Regions from separate parts of the Simplicispira sedimenti genome, predicted to be linked through region 1. Evidence: riboswitches for the same ligand, from Rfam matches in the RefSeq annotation. Region 1 holds a riboswitch; the other holds the start of a gene.

Evidence for each region. A riboswitch is a leader RNA that binds a small molecule or an ion and turns the genes downstream of it on or off. The one in region 1 is predicted to bind glycine.
Region 2: it holds a riboswitch for glycine, as region 1 does, so the genes downstream of both, MJ602_RS08340 (D-amino acid dehydrogenase) here and gcvT (glycine cleavage system aminomethyltransferase GcvT) in region 1, are expected to answer to the same signal.

The regions. Positions count from the first base shown of each region.
Region 1 covers NZ_JAKVIJ010000016.1:4,118-12,024, forward strand. The annotation lists gene gcvP (aminomethyl-transferring glycine dehydrogenase) at 1-308, opposite strand, end outside; gene gcvH (glycine cleavage system protein GcvH) at 440-814, opposite strand; gene gcvT (glycine cleavage system aminomethyltransferase GcvT) at 870-2,006, opposite strand; glycine riboswitch at 2,051-2,174, opposite strand; glycine riboswitch at 2,188-2,286, opposite strand; gene MJ602_RS15195 (Lrp/AsnC family transcriptional regulator) at 2,540-2,998, shown strand; gene MJ602_RS15200 (electron transfer flavoprotein-ubiquinone oxidoreductase) at 3,060-4,748, opposite strand; gene MJ602_RS15205 (SDR family oxidoreductase) at 4,891-5,673, shown strand; gene MJ602_RS15210 (acyl-CoA thioesterase) at 5,670-6,092, shown strand; gene MJ602_RS15215 (peroxidase-related enzyme) at 6,157-6,732, opposite strand; gene pcaC (4-carboxymuconolactone decarboxylase) at 6,824-7,213, shown strand; gene MJ602_RS15225 (PAS and helix-turn-helix domain-containing protein) at 7,252-7,797, opposite strand; gene MJ602_RS15230 (3-oxoacid CoA-transferase subunit A) at 7,874-7,907, shown strand, end outside.
Region 2 covers NZ_JAKVIJ010000006.1:78,752-86,658, forward strand. The annotation lists gene MJ602_RS08320 (DUF2867 domain-containing protein) at 1-29, shown strand, start outside; gene MJ602_RS08325 (ABC1 kinase family protein) at 16-1,356, shown strand; gene MJ602_RS08330 (hypothetical protein) at 1,353-1,733, shown strand; gene MJ602_RS08335 (YXWGXW repeat-containing protein) at 1,886-2,554, shown strand; glycine riboswitch at 2,717-2,824, shown strand; gene MJ602_RS08340 (D-amino acid dehydrogenase) at 2,914-4,218, shown strand; gene MJ602_RS08345 (EAL domain-containing protein) at 4,251-7,907, opposite strand, start outside.

The DNA.
Region 1 (7,907 bases):
AGGATCACGCCGGGCGTGTGCGTGCCGTAGTAGCCCTGGCCGATGAAGCTCTTGAGCAGCTTGTTCTTGGAGGCGATCGCCTTGAGCTCGGCCAGCGCGGCGTTCTCGGTGGCCGGGGCCGGCAGGTCCATGGCCTGGCCGCGCGCGATGGAGCGCGGCACGATGCCGTCGATGAGGGCGCGGCGCGAGGCCTCGCCGATCACCGACAGCATGTGCGCTTCGTCGGCCGCGTCGATGCCGATGTGGCGGGGCAGGAACTCGGTGGTGTTTTCGAGTGCGGACAAGGGCAGGGCGGCGGGCATCTGCATGGCGGAACCAGTCTGGAGTGCTATTGAAATAGGAGCTGCTTGCGCCCGAATTCAGGCGGATTCAAATATTTTTGTATCTGAATGCGCCTGAATGCGTGCGCTGGCTGCTATGGTTTTTAAAGCCGGTGCGCTCAGGCGCTGGCAGAGAAGCTCGAATACGCGGTCTCGTCCATCAGGCCGTCGAGCTGGGCGGGCTCGGACAGCTTGACCTTGAAGAACCAGCCCGCGCCCAGCGGGTCGGAGTTGGCCAGCGACGGGTCGGCGCGCAGTGCCTCGTTCACTTCCACCACCTCGCCCGAAACGGGCATGTACACATCGGCAGCAGCCTTCACGGACTCGACCACACCGGCCACGTCGCCCTGGGCAAACGTGGTGCCCACGGCGGGCAAGTCCACGAACACCACGTCACCCAGGGCGTCCTGGGCGTGCAGCGTGATGCCGACCACGGCAGCGTTGGCATCAGCGGCGTTGATCCACTCGTGGTCTTTGGAATATTTGATGGTCATGGGAAAAGCTCCTGAAAGATGAAGGGAATCCGGAATGTAGCCTGCGCCAGGGGCGTTAGCCGCGGTAGTAGCGCGTGGGCACGAAGGGGGTGGCGCAGACCTCCATGGGCACGGCCTTGCTGCGCACGATGGCGTTGACGCGCGTGCCAACGGCGGCATGCTGGGCGTCCACATAGGCCAGGGCAATGGGTTTGTCGAAGCTCGGGCCGAGCAGGCCGCTGGTGACCTCGCCGATCTTCTGGCCGCCTTCGCTCTGCAGTTCGGTGTGCTCGCGCACGGGCACGCGCTCCAGGGCCACGAGGCCGACACGCTTGCGTGCCACGCTGGCGGGGTTGTCGAGCTGGGCCAGCACCTTGTCGGCACCGGGGAAGCCGCCGGCGCGCGCGCCGCCGGTGCGGCGCACCTTTTGCATGGCCCAGTTCAGCGCGGCCTCCACGGGCGTGGTGGTGGTGTCGATGTCGTTGCCGTAGAGGCACAGGCCGGCCTCCAGGCGCAGCGAGTTGCGTGCGCCCAGCCCGATGGGCTTGACCTCCGGTTGGGCCAGCAGCGCGCGCGCCAGGGTGTCGGCCTGCGCGGCGGGCACGGAGATCTCGAAGCCGTCTTCGCCGGTGTAGCCGCTGCGCGTAACGAAGCAGTCGCAGCCCGCGATCGTGAACTGGCCGCCGGTCATGAACACCAGCTTTTCCACGCCGGGCGCCAGGCGTGCCAGGGCCGTGGCGGCCTGCGGGCCCTGCAGGGCGAGCAGGGCATGGTCGGGCAGCGGAACCACCTGGCAGCGCTGGCCGATGCGCGCCTGGATGTGGGCGATGTCGCCCACCTTGCAGGCGCCGTTGACGATGACGAACAGCTCGTCCTGCGCCATGCGGAAGAACATCAGGTCGTCGATGATGCCGCCCTCGTCGTTCAGCAGCAGGCCGTAGCGCTGTTTGCCCACGGGCAGGTCGATCACGTCCACGGGCATCAGGCTTTCAAATGCGGCGGCGGCATCGGGGCCGACCAGGCGCAGCTGGCCCATGTGCGACACATCGAACAGGCCTGCGGCCTGGCGGGTGTGCAGGTGCTCGGCCATGAGCCCTGCGGGGTACTGCACGGGCATGGAGTAACCGGCGAACGGCACCATGCGGGCGCCCAGTTCGATGTGCAGCGCGTTGAGGGGCGTGGTGAGCAGGGGGGCGGCGGCAGGTGCGGACATAAGAACTCCAGGGCAAATGGGGGCCGTGGCACCAATGCCACGGGATTTGCCCTGCTGTCCGCTTTACCTGAGAGATTCACCGCTGCGCCCTGGCTGGCCCGCGCGGCTTGCTCCTTCGGTGGGTGGCCTGTGCGTTGCGCGCGGCCACCTCTCTCCAGCAAGGGAACGCCCGCATCCCTGCGGGCGGTTGCCAGTCCTTTTGCCTGAGCGTTCGGCGGGTGCCTGCGCCTTCGGCGGTGCTGCTCGCGGGTGGCGGAGCACTCTCTCCTGACGAAGGCGCGATTCTACCTGCAATGCCCGCCGCACCGCAGGGATTTTTGTCTGCGTCGGCCCCGGTGCAGGCCCCCAAAAGCAAGCGCCCCGACTGGCGGTAACCAGCCGGGGCCTTGGCATTTCATGCGTTCCGGTAAGAGCGCCTTGATGCAGCAAAGTATGCCAGGGGGTTGGCAGGCAAATTTGCTTTGTTTCCAGTAAATAGCCTTTGTTACAGCAAAATTTGCTCTCATGGCGTTGTGTGCAGAATAATCCGTGGCATGGACCGACTCGACAAAAAAATCCTCGCCGTACTGCAGGCCAACGCCCGCGCCAGCCTGCAAGAGATTGGCCAGGCCGTGGGCCTGAGCCCATCGCCCTGCTGGAGCCGCATCAAGAAGATGGAGGAGTCCGGGGTGATCGAGGGCTACACCGTGCGCCTCAACCCCCAGGCGCTGGATCTGGCCGACACCGTGCTGGTGCAGGTCACGCTCGACAGCCATTCCGACAACACGCTGGAGAAATTCGGCGAAACGCTGGCCAGCATTCCCGAGGTGATCGAGGCGCACCTGGTGTCGGGCGACTACGACTATCTGCTGCGTGTGGTGGTCAAGGACACGCGCGACTATGAGCGCCTGCTGCGCGAGAAGCTCTACAAGATCAAGGGCATTCGCCACAGCCGTTCCAGCTTTGTGCTGCGCACGCTGAAAAAAGCGGATCTGCCGTTGTCCGCTGTTTGAAATTCCAATAAAAAGGGCCTGCAACGCAGGCCCCTTCAGCGCGAAGCGCTATGGTTTTTGATTACATGCCCGAGTAATTCGGCCCCCCGCCCCCCTCGGGCGTGACCCACACGATGTTCTGCGTCGGGTCCTTGATGTCGCAGGTCTTGCAGTGCACGCAGTTCTGCGCGTTGATCTGCAGGCGCTTGTCGCTGCCTTCGCCCACAAACTCGTACACCCCGGCCGGGCAGTAGCGTGCCTCGGGGCCTGCGTATTGGGCCAGGTTGATCTTCACCGGCACGCTGGCGTCCTTGAGCGTCAGGTGCGCCGGTTGGTTCTCTTCGTGGTTGGTGTTGCTGATGAACACGCTGCTCAAGCGGTCGAAGGTCAGCTTGCCGTCGGGCTTGGGGTACTCGATGGGCTTGCACTCGCTGGCGGGCTTGAGGTACTGGTGGTCGGCCTTGTCACGGTGCAGCGTCCAGGGCATGTGCCCGCGCAGCACGAACTGCTCGAAGCCGTTCATCAGCGTGGCGGTGGTCAGGCCGTACTTGAACCAGTTCTTGAAATTGCGGTCCTTGTTCAGCTCGGTGTAGAGCCAGCTTTCCTCGAAGGCCTTGGGGTAGGCGCTGAGTTCGTCGTGCTGGCGCCCAGCCGTGACGGCCTCGTAGGCGGCTTCGCCTGCGAGCATGCCGGTCTTGATGGCAGCGTGGCTGCCCTTGATGCGGCTGACATTGAGGTAGCCCGCGTCGCAGCCGATGAGCGCGCCGCCGGGGAACACGGTCTTGGGCAGGGAGTTCAGGCCGCTGGCGTTGATGGCGCGCGCGCCATAGGACAGGCGCTTGGCGGTGACTTCGCCCTGCTCGTTCTCGAAGTAGTAGCGGATGTTGGGGTGGGTCTTCCAGCGCTGGAATTCCTCGAACGGGCTCAGGTAGGGGTTGGTGTAGCCCAGGCCGGTGACGAAGCCCACGGCCACCTTGTTGCCTTCCAGGTGGTACAGGAAGGCGCCGCCGTAGGTGTCGTTCTCCATGGGCCAGCCGGCGGTGTGCATCACAAAGCCGGGCTGGTGTTTCTTGGGGTCGATTTCCCACAGTTCCTTGATGCCGATGCCAAAGCTCTGCGGGTCGCGCCCTGCGTCGAGCTGGTACTTGGCGATGACTTGTTTGCCCAGGTGGCCGCGTGCGCCTTCGGCAAAGATGGTGTATTTGCCCAGCAGTTCCATGCCGAGCTGGAAGTTGTCGGTGGGCTCGCCGTCCTTGCCGATGCCCATATTGCCGGTGGCCACGCCCTTGACGGAACCGTCATCGTTGTAGAGCACTTCGGCGGCGGTGAAGCCGGGGAAGATTTCCACGCCCAGGGCCTCGGCCTGTTCGCCCAGCCACTTGGTGACCGCGCCCAGGCTGACGATGTAGTTGCCGTGGTTGTGCGCAAACGGCGGCAGGAACATGTTGGGCACGCGAAAGGCCGAGCGCTCGCTCAAAAAGCTGTAGGCGTCGTCGGTGACGGGCTGGTTCAGGGGGGCGCCTTTTTCCTTCCAGTCGGGGATGAGTTCGGTCAGCGCCTTGGGGTCCATGATGGCGCCCGAGAGGATGTGCGCGCCGGGCTCCGAGCCTTTTTCCAGCACCACGACCGAGACGTCCTGGCCGCGCTCTGCTGCCAGTTGCTTGATGCGGATCGCTGTGGACAGGCCCCCTGGGCCCCCACCAACGACCACCACGTCGTATTCCATGGACTCGCGGGGGCCAAACTGGGCGAGGATTTCTTCGTTTGTCATGTGCTTCTCGTCGGGCGTTTGATAATGGGGCAGATTGTCTGCAAACAGGGGGCACAGCCACTGTCCGGCGGGTGACTGATTGTATGCAAGGAATACAGACAATCGAACGACCGTTCTATTTTGTTCAGTGGAGGGACTCTAAATGGCCTACAACATCGATCTGTCCGGTCGCATTGCCTTTGTTACCGGCGCGTCCAGCGGCCTGGGTGCGCAGTTTGCCCGAACCCTGGCACGTGCCGGCGCAGGGGTGGTGCTGGCGAGCCGCCGTATCGAAAAACTCAAGGAGCTGCGCGCACGCATCGAAGGCGAGGGCGGCGACGCCCATGTGGTCGAACTGGACGTGACCGATCACGACTCCATCAAGGCCGCCGTGGCGCACGCCGAGACCGAAATGGGCTCGATCGACATTCTGGTCAACAACTCGGGCGTGAGCACCACGCAGCGCCTGCAGGATGTCGCGCCGGAGGACTACGACTACGTCTTCGACACCAACGTCAAGGGCGCGTTCTTCGTCGCGCAAGAGGTGGGCAAGCGCATGCTGGCGCGCTCGCAGGGCGCGGCGCCGGGCAGCTTTACCGGTGGGCGCATCATCAACGTGGCGTCCATGGCGGGGCTCAAGGTGCTGCCGCAGATTGGGGTGTACTGCATGAGCAAGGCCGCCGTGGTGCACATGACGCGCGCCATGGCCATGGAGTGGGGGCGCTTTGGCATCAACACCAACGCCGTCTGCCCCGGCTACATCGACACCGAGATCAACCACCACCACTGGAACACCGAGCAGGGCAAGAAGCTCATGGCCATGCTGCCGCGCAAGCGTGTGGGCCAGCCGCAGGATCTGGATGCGCTCATCGTCATGCTGGCCAGCGACCAGAGCCACTTCATCAACGGCGCCATCATTGCGGCGGACGACGGATTCGCGGTATGAAGATTGCGCTACCCGAGCAGCGCAAGCTGGTGCATGACATGGTGCTGTCCATTCGCTGGGGCGACATGGACGCCATGGGGCACGTGAACAACACGGTGTATTTCCGCTACATGGAGACGGTGCGCATCGAGTGGATGCGTGCCGTGGGATGCGACCCCGACCCGCAAGGACAGGGGCCGGTCATCGTCAACGCTTTCTGCAACTTCTACCGGCAACTCGAATACCCGGGCGATGTGCGGGTCAAGCTGTATGTCAGCGACCCTGGGCGCACCACCTTCGAGACCTGGTGCACCATGGAGCGCACCGATCAGCCCGGCGTGGTCTGCGCCGAAGGCGGGGCCACCACCATCTGGGTGGACTTTCCGCAGCAAAAAGCCGAGACCCTGCCCGACTGGATGCGGGCACTGGTGACCCCGTGATTTGAAGCATTTTTGGCTACTAGCGCCCTGAAATAGGGCGCTAGTAGCTATCAAATAAATAGCATCACTTCTGCCTGGGCACCCGGCCCATCAGGTAGAACTCGGGGTTGGGCTGCATGCCTGCAAAACTGGCCATGCGGTTGGACAGACCAAAGAAAGCCGTGATGGCGGCGATGTCCCAGATGTCCTCATCGTCCAGGCCGTGGGCGTGCAGGGCGCTGAAGTCGGCGTCCTCGATTTCGTGCGAGCGCAGGCACACCTTCATGGCGAAGTCGAGCATGGCGCGTTGGCGCGGCGTGATGTCGGCCTTGCGGTGGTTCACGGCCACCTGGTCGGCCACCATCGGCTTCTTCTCGTAGATGCGCAGGATGGCGCCATGCGCCACCACGCAGTACAGGCACTGGTTGGCGGCGCTGGTGGCGGTCACGATCATTTCGCGGTCGCCCTTGGTCAGATTGCCTTCCTCCTTGAGCATCAGGGCATCGTGGTAGGCAAAAAAGGCGCGCCACTCCGCGGGTCGGCGGGCAAATGCCAGAAACACGTTGGGAATGAAACCCGCCTTTTCCTGCACCTCCAGGATGCGGGTGCGGATGTCTTCGGGCAGGTCGTCCAGTGCGGGGAAGGGGTAGCGTGGGCTCATGGTGGTCGTGTGCTTCAAGGTGAGGGGGAAAGAAACCATGATACGTTTCCTGCCGAATCATCCCACCCAAAAACCATAGGAACACAGCACCATGAACGCAGCACAGCAGCAGCAATACGACCAGGGCCTGACCACGCGCAAGCAGGTCATGGGCGAGGACTTTGTGGCCCGCGCCCTGGCCGGGATCACACCGTTCACCGCACCCATCCAGGAGCACATCACGCGCGCGGCCTGGGGCGACGTGTGGCAGCGCGACGGCCTGGACCGCAAGACACGCAGCCTGGTCACTGTGGCCATGCTCACGGCCCTGGGGCGCCCGCACGAGCTCAAGGGCCATGTGCGCGGGGCGCTGAACAATGGTGCCTCGGTGCAGGAAATCCAGGAAGTGCTGCTGCACGCGGCCATTTACTGCGGCGTGCCGTCAGCGGTGGATGCGTTTCGCACCGCCGCCGAGGTGGTGGAGCCCGCAGTGCCGCGCTGAGGTTCCACAGCACAGGGCCGCAGGCGCTGCGGCGCGGTTTACGCGCCCGCCAGCAGCTTGTGCACCAGGTCGGCCGCGGTGGAGGCGCCGTACTTGCGCATGAGCCGGGCGCGGTAGATCTCCACCGTGCGGTGGCTGATGCCCAGGGCCTTGCCGATCTCCTTGGACGTAAGCCCTTCGAGCACGCGCGCCGCCACTTCGCGCTCGCGCCCCGTCAGCTCTGCCTTGACGGGGCGCTGCGAGCTCAAATCCTCGAAGCTCCAGATGCCCGAGGCGTGCGGCGCCTCGCGGTTGAGGGCGCGGCCCGATACATGGCACCAAAACAGCTCGCCGCTCGCGCGCTTCATGATGCGGTTGTCCGCATACCAGCCCTTGGCGTTGAGGATGGGCGCCATGCGCGCACCCAGGCGCTCGTACTCCTCGGCGCTGGGGTAGAGCATCTGGAACGACTGGCCCAACAGCAGTTCGCGCGAGCAGCCGAACATCTCGCACACATGGGCGTTGCAGTCCACCATGGTGCGGTTGCGCGACAGGATCAGCCCCACAGGCGCCAGTTCGAAGGCAAGGCGGTAATCCACATCCATAGTGCAAATCTTTACGGAAAACTACTTAATCAAATAAGTAGTATCGTAGCGCATCCCTACTGATGAGGAGACTCTCGTGAACAAGGTATTTCCTTCGGCGGCCGCGGCCC
Region 2 (7,907 bases), on a different contig from region 1:
AGCGGCTGGCAGACCATGGACAGCGCTGACGCGCCGCGCACCAGCCGGCTGGCGCGCGGCGCCATCACGGGCGTGGCGGCGGCACGCATTGGCGCCGCCCGCCTGGGCCAGCGCCTGCGCACGCCGTCGCCCCAGGCGCAGGCCGAGCACGAGGCCGCCGTGGGCCGCATCCTCTTTGGTGCGCTGGGGCAGTTGCGCGGCACGGCGCTCAAGGTGTCGCAGTTGCTGAGCATGCACCCCACGCTGCTGCCCGAGGGTGTGCGCCACGAGCTGGCACGCGCCCAGCACCAGGCGCTGCCGCTCAACCGCGCCCTGGTGGGTCGGGTGTTCCGCCAGGCCTTCGGGCAGGAGCCCGAGGCGCTGTTCGCGCAGTTCGAGCCCACTGCCTTCGCCGCCGCCAGCCTGGGCCAGGTGCACCGCGCACAGTTGCCTGGCGAGGGCCTGGTGGCCGTGAAGGTGCAGTACCCCGGCATCGCCGCCACCATCGCCAGCGACATGCAACTGGCGCGCGCGGCACTGCGTGCACTGGCCCACACCGATCTGCCGTTGCCCACCGATCCGGTGATGGACAGCGTGATGGACGAGATCGAGGCCACGCTGCTGCGCGAGGTGGACTACCTGCAGGAGGCCGAGCAACTGCAATGGTTCGCCGAACATGCCGCGCTGCCCGGCGTGGCGATGGCGCGGCCCCTCCTGTCGCACACCAGGGCCCAGGTGCTCACGCAGCAGTACCTGCCGGGGCTGCACCTGGACGCCTGGCTGGCCACGCAGCCGCAGCAGGCGCTGCGCGACCGGGCCGGCCAGCACCTGTGGGACTGGTTCATGCACTGCATCTTCGGGCTCGGCCGGGTGCATGCCGACCCGCACCCCGGCAACTTCCTGTTCGCCGCCGATGGCACGGTGGGCGTGCTCGACTTCGGCTGCACGCGGGAGCTCTCGGAAGGCTTTCGGACACAGATGACACGCGCCTGGTCGGCGCTGCTGCGCCCCGCCGCCGACCCGCAGCGTGACGCCCTGGTGCTGCAGGCCTACCAGGCGCTGGGGCTGGCCGGGCCCGACCTGGCACTGGCAACCTACAGCGCCGAGCTGGCCCCGGCCTTGGCCGACATGCAGGCCTGGCAGCTGGAGCCCTTCACCCAGGCCGTCTTCGATTTCAGCACCAAGCAGCCGCCCCCCATCACGCCCCCGGAGCACCAGCGCGTGCTGGGGCGCCATCTGGCGCAGGTGCCGGGCGAGATGCCCGCGTTCGATCGCATGTGGATGGGCCTGATGCACCTGCTCACCCGGCTCGGGGCACGGGTGCACACCCGCGCCGCTGGTATTCCTGAAACCGCCATTGAAAGCTCCTTGCCATGAACAACCCGCTCCTCCTGGCAGCCGCAGGCCTCGCCCTGGTCGGCCTGATCCATTCCGTGCTTGGCGAAGTCCTGGTCTTTCGCACGCTGCGCACACACGGGCTTGTTCCCACGGCCGGGTACCCGGTTTTGCGCGAGCGGCAGGTGCGCATCCTGTGGGCTTCCTGGCATCTGGTGACCGTGCTGGGCTGGGCCCTGAGCGCACTGCTCTGGCGCCTGGGGAGCGGCCCCTGGGAGCAGGATCTTGCGGCATGGGTCGCCCACACCACTACGCTCGCCCTTCCGGCCTGCGCGCTGCTGGTGGGCTTCGCCACCAAGGGCAGGCACCCGGCCTGGTGTGCCTTGCTGGTGGTCAGTGCCCTGGTGGGCTGGCGCTGACGCTGTGTGCGAAATATCACGGCAACGCCGCCCAATAGCGTTTCGGGAAACATGCCTACACAACTCTTCGCCGGACAGCTACATTGGCTTTACGCAATTCCCGCACGATAGAGCTTCCGGTTCCGCAAGGAATCACTTGTGAGGAGACCCCCATGGCACGCACCACCCTCGCCGCGGCATCCATCGCCCTGCTGGCGCTTTGCGCATTCACGGCCCCCGCGCAGGCCCGCACCACGGCCACCATCGTCATCCAGACGGCCCCGCCGCCACCGCGCTACGAGGTAATGCCGCCCCCCCGACGCAACATGGTCTGGGTGCCCGGCCACTGGGAGTGGCGCGGCCACCATCATGTGTGGGTAGAAGGCTATTGGATCAAGGCACGCCCCGGCTACCGCTACCGTGCGCCCGAGTGGGTGGAACGCGGCGGCCAGTGGCACATGCAACCGGGCGGCTGGGATCGCGACCATGACGGCATCCCCAACCGCTACGACCCGACGCCCGATGGCCGCCCCATGCCCCACCGCCCCTACGCGGACCGTGACCGCGACGGTGTACCCGACCATCGGGATCGGGACCGTGATGGCGACGGTATTTCCAACCGCCATGACCCGACGCCCGATGGCCGAGGCCGCCCCCGCGGTGACAGGGATCGCGATGGCGTGCCGAACCGCTATGACCGCGACCGCGATGGCGACGGCATCTCCAACCGCCACGACCCGACACCCGACGGCCGGGGCCGAGGCCATCCCCGTGGCGACCGGGACCGCGATGGCGTGCCCAACCGCTACGATCGGCAGCCGGGCAATCCCTACCGCAACTGACGCCTTGCGCGACGCGCGCGGCCGATGCCCCATAAGCATCTGTTGTGATGCATTAGCCAGCACGCGCGCCTAGAATGGCCCATGCAGGAGAGCAGGCGGCCCATGCCGCCTCACCGAAGGCGCAAACTCCCATACACGCTCAGGTTCCGTACTGCACCATCATCAAAGCCGTCTGGAGAGCCGCCACAGCCGTGGCGCACCGAAGGAGCAAGCCCCGTGCCGCGTTGGCACGGCGTGAATCTCTCAGGTAACAAGGACAGGGGGAGCGGCAGCTTGGCAGACGCGCCAACTGCACGCTATCAAAAATATAGCTGCTCGCGCACGCCTGACAAGCGCCAGAACCTTAAAAGGCTCTCAAAATGCGCGTGATCGTCCTCGGCGCCGGCTTGCTCGGCGTGACCTCGGCCTACTACCTCCAGCAACAGGGTCACGAAGTGACCGTCATCGACCGCCAGGCCACGCCGGGCGCGGAAACCAGTTTCGCCAACGGCGGCCAGATCTCGGTCAGCCACGCCGAGCCCTGGGCCAACCCGAGCGCACCGCTCAAGGTGCTGCAGTGGCTGGGCCAGGAGGACGCACCTCTGCTGTTCCGCCTGCGTGCCGATATGCGCCAGTGGCTCTGGGGGCTGTCCTTCCTGCGCAACTGCACGCCCGAGCGCACGCGCCACAACATCCGGCAGATCGTCAGCCTGGGCACCTACAGCCGCAGCGCGCTGCAGCAGTTGCGCCGCGACACCGGCATCCAGTACGACCAGCGCACGCAGGGCATCCTGCATTTCTATACCGACCCCAAGGAATTCGACGGCGCGCTCGGCCCGGCCGAACAGATGCGCCAGCTGGGCTGCGAGCGCCAGGTCATCAGCGCCGACGAGGCGGTGCGCATCGAACCTGCGCTGCGCCACATCCGCCCGCAACTGGCGGGGGCCACCTACACGGCCGAGGACGAATCGGGCGATGCCAACCTGTTCGTGCGCGAGCTGGCCAAGCTCTGCAAGCAGGCCGGCGTGCGTTTCCAGATGGGCGCGCACATCACGGCGCTGCGCACGGCGGGCGGCGAAATCGACCATGTGGAGCTGACCAACGCCGAGGGGCGCTTTGAGCGCATGCGCGGCGACGCCTATGTGCTCGCCATGGGCTCGTTCAGCCCGCTGTTGGCCCAGCCGCTGGGCATCCGCCTGCCCATCTACCCGGCCAAGGGCTATTCGGTCACGCTGCCGGTGAAGGATGCGCGCCTGGCGCACCAGGTGAGCCTGACGGACGACGAGTACAAGCTGGTGTTCTCGCGCTACACCAGCGCACAAGGCGACCGCCTGCGCATTGCCGGCACGGCCGAACTCAACGGTTACGACCGCAACCTGAACCAGGTACGCTGCGAGGCCATCGTGCGCCGCGTCGAGCAGCTCTTCCCCGGCGCGGGCGATACCACGCGGGCCGAGTTCTGGACCGGCCTGCGCCCTGCCACGCCCAGCAATGTGCCACTGATCGGCCGCACCCAGCTGCCCAACCTGTTCCTCAACACCGGGCACGGCACGCTGGGCTGGACGCATTCCTGCGGCTCGGGCAAGGCGCTGGCCGACATCGTGAGCGGTCGCGTGCCCGAGGTGGATTTCGCCTTCACCGGCATGCCGCAAACGCCCCAGCCCCGGTTGCTGCCTGCGGTCTGATCCCGCAGCGCCGCACGCCGCCGTTCAGCCACTCACCCCATGGTCGTGGCTGCGGCGGAAGGCAGGCGCAGTTGGGTGCGCAAGAAGCGTTCGCACTCCGCGGCGGGCAGCGGGCGACTGCAGAGGTAGCCCTGGATTTCATCGCAGCCCTGCGCCTGCAGGAAACGCCGCTGGTCCTCGGTCTCCACGCCTTCGGCAATCGTTTGCAGCCCCAGGCTGGACGCCATGTGGATGATGGCGCTGACCAGGGCCTTGTCCTCGGCATCGACGCTGATGTCGCGCACGAAAGACTGGTCGATCTTGAGCTTGTACACCTGGAAGCGCTTGAGGTAGCTCAGCGACGAATACCCCGTGCCGAAGTCGTCGATGGACATGCGCACGCCGCGCGCATGCAGGTCAGCCATGATCTCCACGGCGCGCTCGGGATCGTCGCTGGCCACGCCCTCGGTCAGCTCCAGCTCCAGGCAGGCCGGATCGACCCCCGCCTCGCTCAGCACCTGGCTGACCAGGCCGGGCAGATCCGGGTGCCTGAACTGCACGGCAGAAATGTTGACGGACATGGTCAGCGCAGGCAGGCCGGCATCCCGCCAGCGCGCCACTTGCGCCACGGCCGTGCGCAGCACCCATTCGCCGACAGGAACGATCAGCCCGGTTTTTTCGGCGAGGGGAATGAACTCGGCCGGAGACACCATGCCCCATTCGGGGTGCTCCCAGCGGATCAGGGCCTCGGCGCCGACGATGCGGTCATCGCTCAGGCGGCGCTGGGGCTGGTAGTGCAGCAGCAGTTGCCCACGTTCCAGCGCACGGCGCAATGCGCCTTCCAACTGCAAGGTGCGAGCTGCCTGTGCCTGCATATCGGGGGAATAGAAGTGGTAGGCGTTGCGCCCTTCCTGCTTGGCACGGTACATGGCCACGTCGGCATGCTGCGAGAGGGTTTCCAGGTCTTCGCCGTCCTCGGGATACATGGCAATGCCCAGCGACGGCGTCACCATGAGCTCATGGCCGCGCACCACCAAGGGCGCCGCCACCGCCTCGAGCAGCTTGCCAGCCAGATGGGCGGCGCCGTCCTTGTCGGTACCCGGAAGCACCAGCACAAACTCATCGCCCCCCATGCGGGCCACGGTGTCCTGTTCACGCACCTGTTCATGCATGCGCCGCGCCACAGCCACCAGGAGTTCATCGCCCACGCCGTGCCCCAGCGAATCGTTGATGTGCTTGAAATGGTCCAGATCCATGAACAGCACCGCCAACGGCTCGCTGGCGCGCTGGGCCATGCTGACATCGTGCGCAAAGCGGTCGGCCAGCAGGGCGCGGTTGGGCAACCCGGTGAGCAGGTCGAAATGCGCCATCCAGCGGATGCGCTGCTCGTCGGCCTTGCGTTGGCTCACGTCCGAGAAAATGCCGATGTAATGCGTAGTCTGCCCCTCGGCGTCCTGGATGCGGCTGACGGTGAGCCACTGGGGATACACCTCGCCGTTCTTGCGCCGATTCCAGATTTCGCCCTGCCACAGGCCGTGTGCCTGGATGTGGCGCCACATCTCGCTGTAAAAACCGCCGTCATGCCTGCCCGAGGCCAATACCCGGGGGTTGCGCCCGGCGACCTCCGCCAGTGAGTAGCCCGTGATGGCGGTGAACGCCGGGTTGGTGAGCAGGATTTTTTGGTGCGCATCCGTCACCGTGATGCCGTCGTTGCTGTGCGAGAAGACCTCGGCGGCCAGGCGCTGCTGGGCCTCGAAGGCCTTGCGCTGCAACCCACTGCCCAGAAAATGGCATACGCGATCGATCAGCGTGCGGTCATGCTCACGCAACGCTGCCTTGGGCTTGCTGAATACGTCCAACACGCCCAACACCACACCATTGTCCGAACGTATGGGCAGTGCCGTGCAGTGGGTCCAGCCACTGGCGAAGGCCACCGAGTGCAAGGCGCCGCGCAGCGCGGGGTTGGTCAGTTCGGGCGGCTCCTCGACGCCCGCAGCCCACTCCACCGCACCCCAGGCATCGGAGCCGGGCCGCAACGCCAGGGCACTGCGGGCATCCTCGAGCATGCCGCCCATGGCAGCCGTGCGCGGCGCCCAGACGCCAGATTGTTGCTCCAGCAGCCAGACCGTGGCACGGGCGCCAGGCAGATCGGACTCCAGCTTTGCGAGCAACCGCGTCACGATGCGACCCACATCCCGTTCGTTGGCGATCAGCTCCAGCGCATAGGCGCGCAAGGCTTCCAAGCGGCGGGTCTGGTGCTGCAAGGTCAGATCCATGACCGTGCCGGTCACCCGCACCGCCTTGCCTTGCGCGTCGCGCGTGACATAGCCGCGCGCGAGGACAGGCACATGGTGACCATTTTTGTGTTGCAAGCGCAACTCTTGCACTACCACCGTGGCGTCCGAGTGGCGCAATTCCTCGTGCAGCTTGAGCAACACCGACACATCGGACCGATGGACATGCGACTTCCACTGCACAGGGCCCGAGGGCATGTCCGCCATGCCATAGCCCAGCATGTGCCATCCCTGGGCCGAGAACTCCAGCCGCTGCCGAGACAGATCCCAGTCCCATGGCGCATCGGTTGATCCCTTGAGCACCAGTTCCAGTTGCTGCTGCGATTGCCGCAGCTTGTTTTCGGCATGTTTGCGCTGGCGCTCGTTGGCAAAGTACCCCAGGGCAAAGTCAACGTCCGCCGCCATGGCGAGGAGCAAGCGCTTGGCCTCGTCATCAAAGGCCTGTCCAGGCTCTGCCACCAGGACAAACACCGCATCCACCGCCCCATCGCAGTGCAAGGCGATGGCCACTGTGGGGGCCGAGCCAGACAATCCGTCGATCCAAACCGCTCTGTCTTCGCGCAATGCCGTGCGCGCCGTGCCCTGGCCGGGCAGGTCCTGCCCACGCACGCCACTGGTGGCCAGCGCCACCATTTCTCCCGTGTCTCGGGAGTACCTGCCAATCCACGCGGACTGCATCCCTCCCAGGCACACAGCCGCCTCACAGACGTGAGCGAACAATACGGACTCATCCGGACTCTGCACGATCGCTTGATTGCAAGCGCTCAGCGTTGCATACAGGCGTTTCTGGCGTTGGATGCGCGCCTCGGAACGCACCCTGGAAGTGATGTCCTGTATCACCACCACGCACTGCGCACTGTCGCCCTCCTGTGCCGCCGTCAGCCGCCTGATCTGCAGGTTGACCCAGGCGCTGGATCCATCACCCCTTTTGATGCTGCGATCCACCGCATACGCACTCTGGCGCCCCTGGATGACCCGCGCAAGGCCGCGCAGGTCCCGCAGTTTGTCTTTCTCGGACACCAGTGACGCCCACGTCATGGTTCGCATGCGCTCAAAGGTCAGGCCCACAATGTCCACAAACTGCTGGTTGATGCGCCCCCACTCGCGCTTGTCCAGATCAATGGTCGCAATGCCTACGAAGGGCAAGGAAAAAAACTGCTCCATCAGCCGGTCTGTACGCTGGCGCTGCACCCATTCACGCCATTGGTGCGTCTGACGGATGTGCCTCCAGAACAATGCCAGCACCACGCCCAATGCCAGCATGGCCAGCGTGATCACACCTGCCACCCACCATGCCAGCACATGCACTGGTGCAAGCACCTCCTCCCTGTCGATCTTGGCCACCACGCGCCAATCGGTGCCGGCCACGCCACGGTACGCGGCAACGACAGGAACATCGCGGTGGTCCCGGCCGAT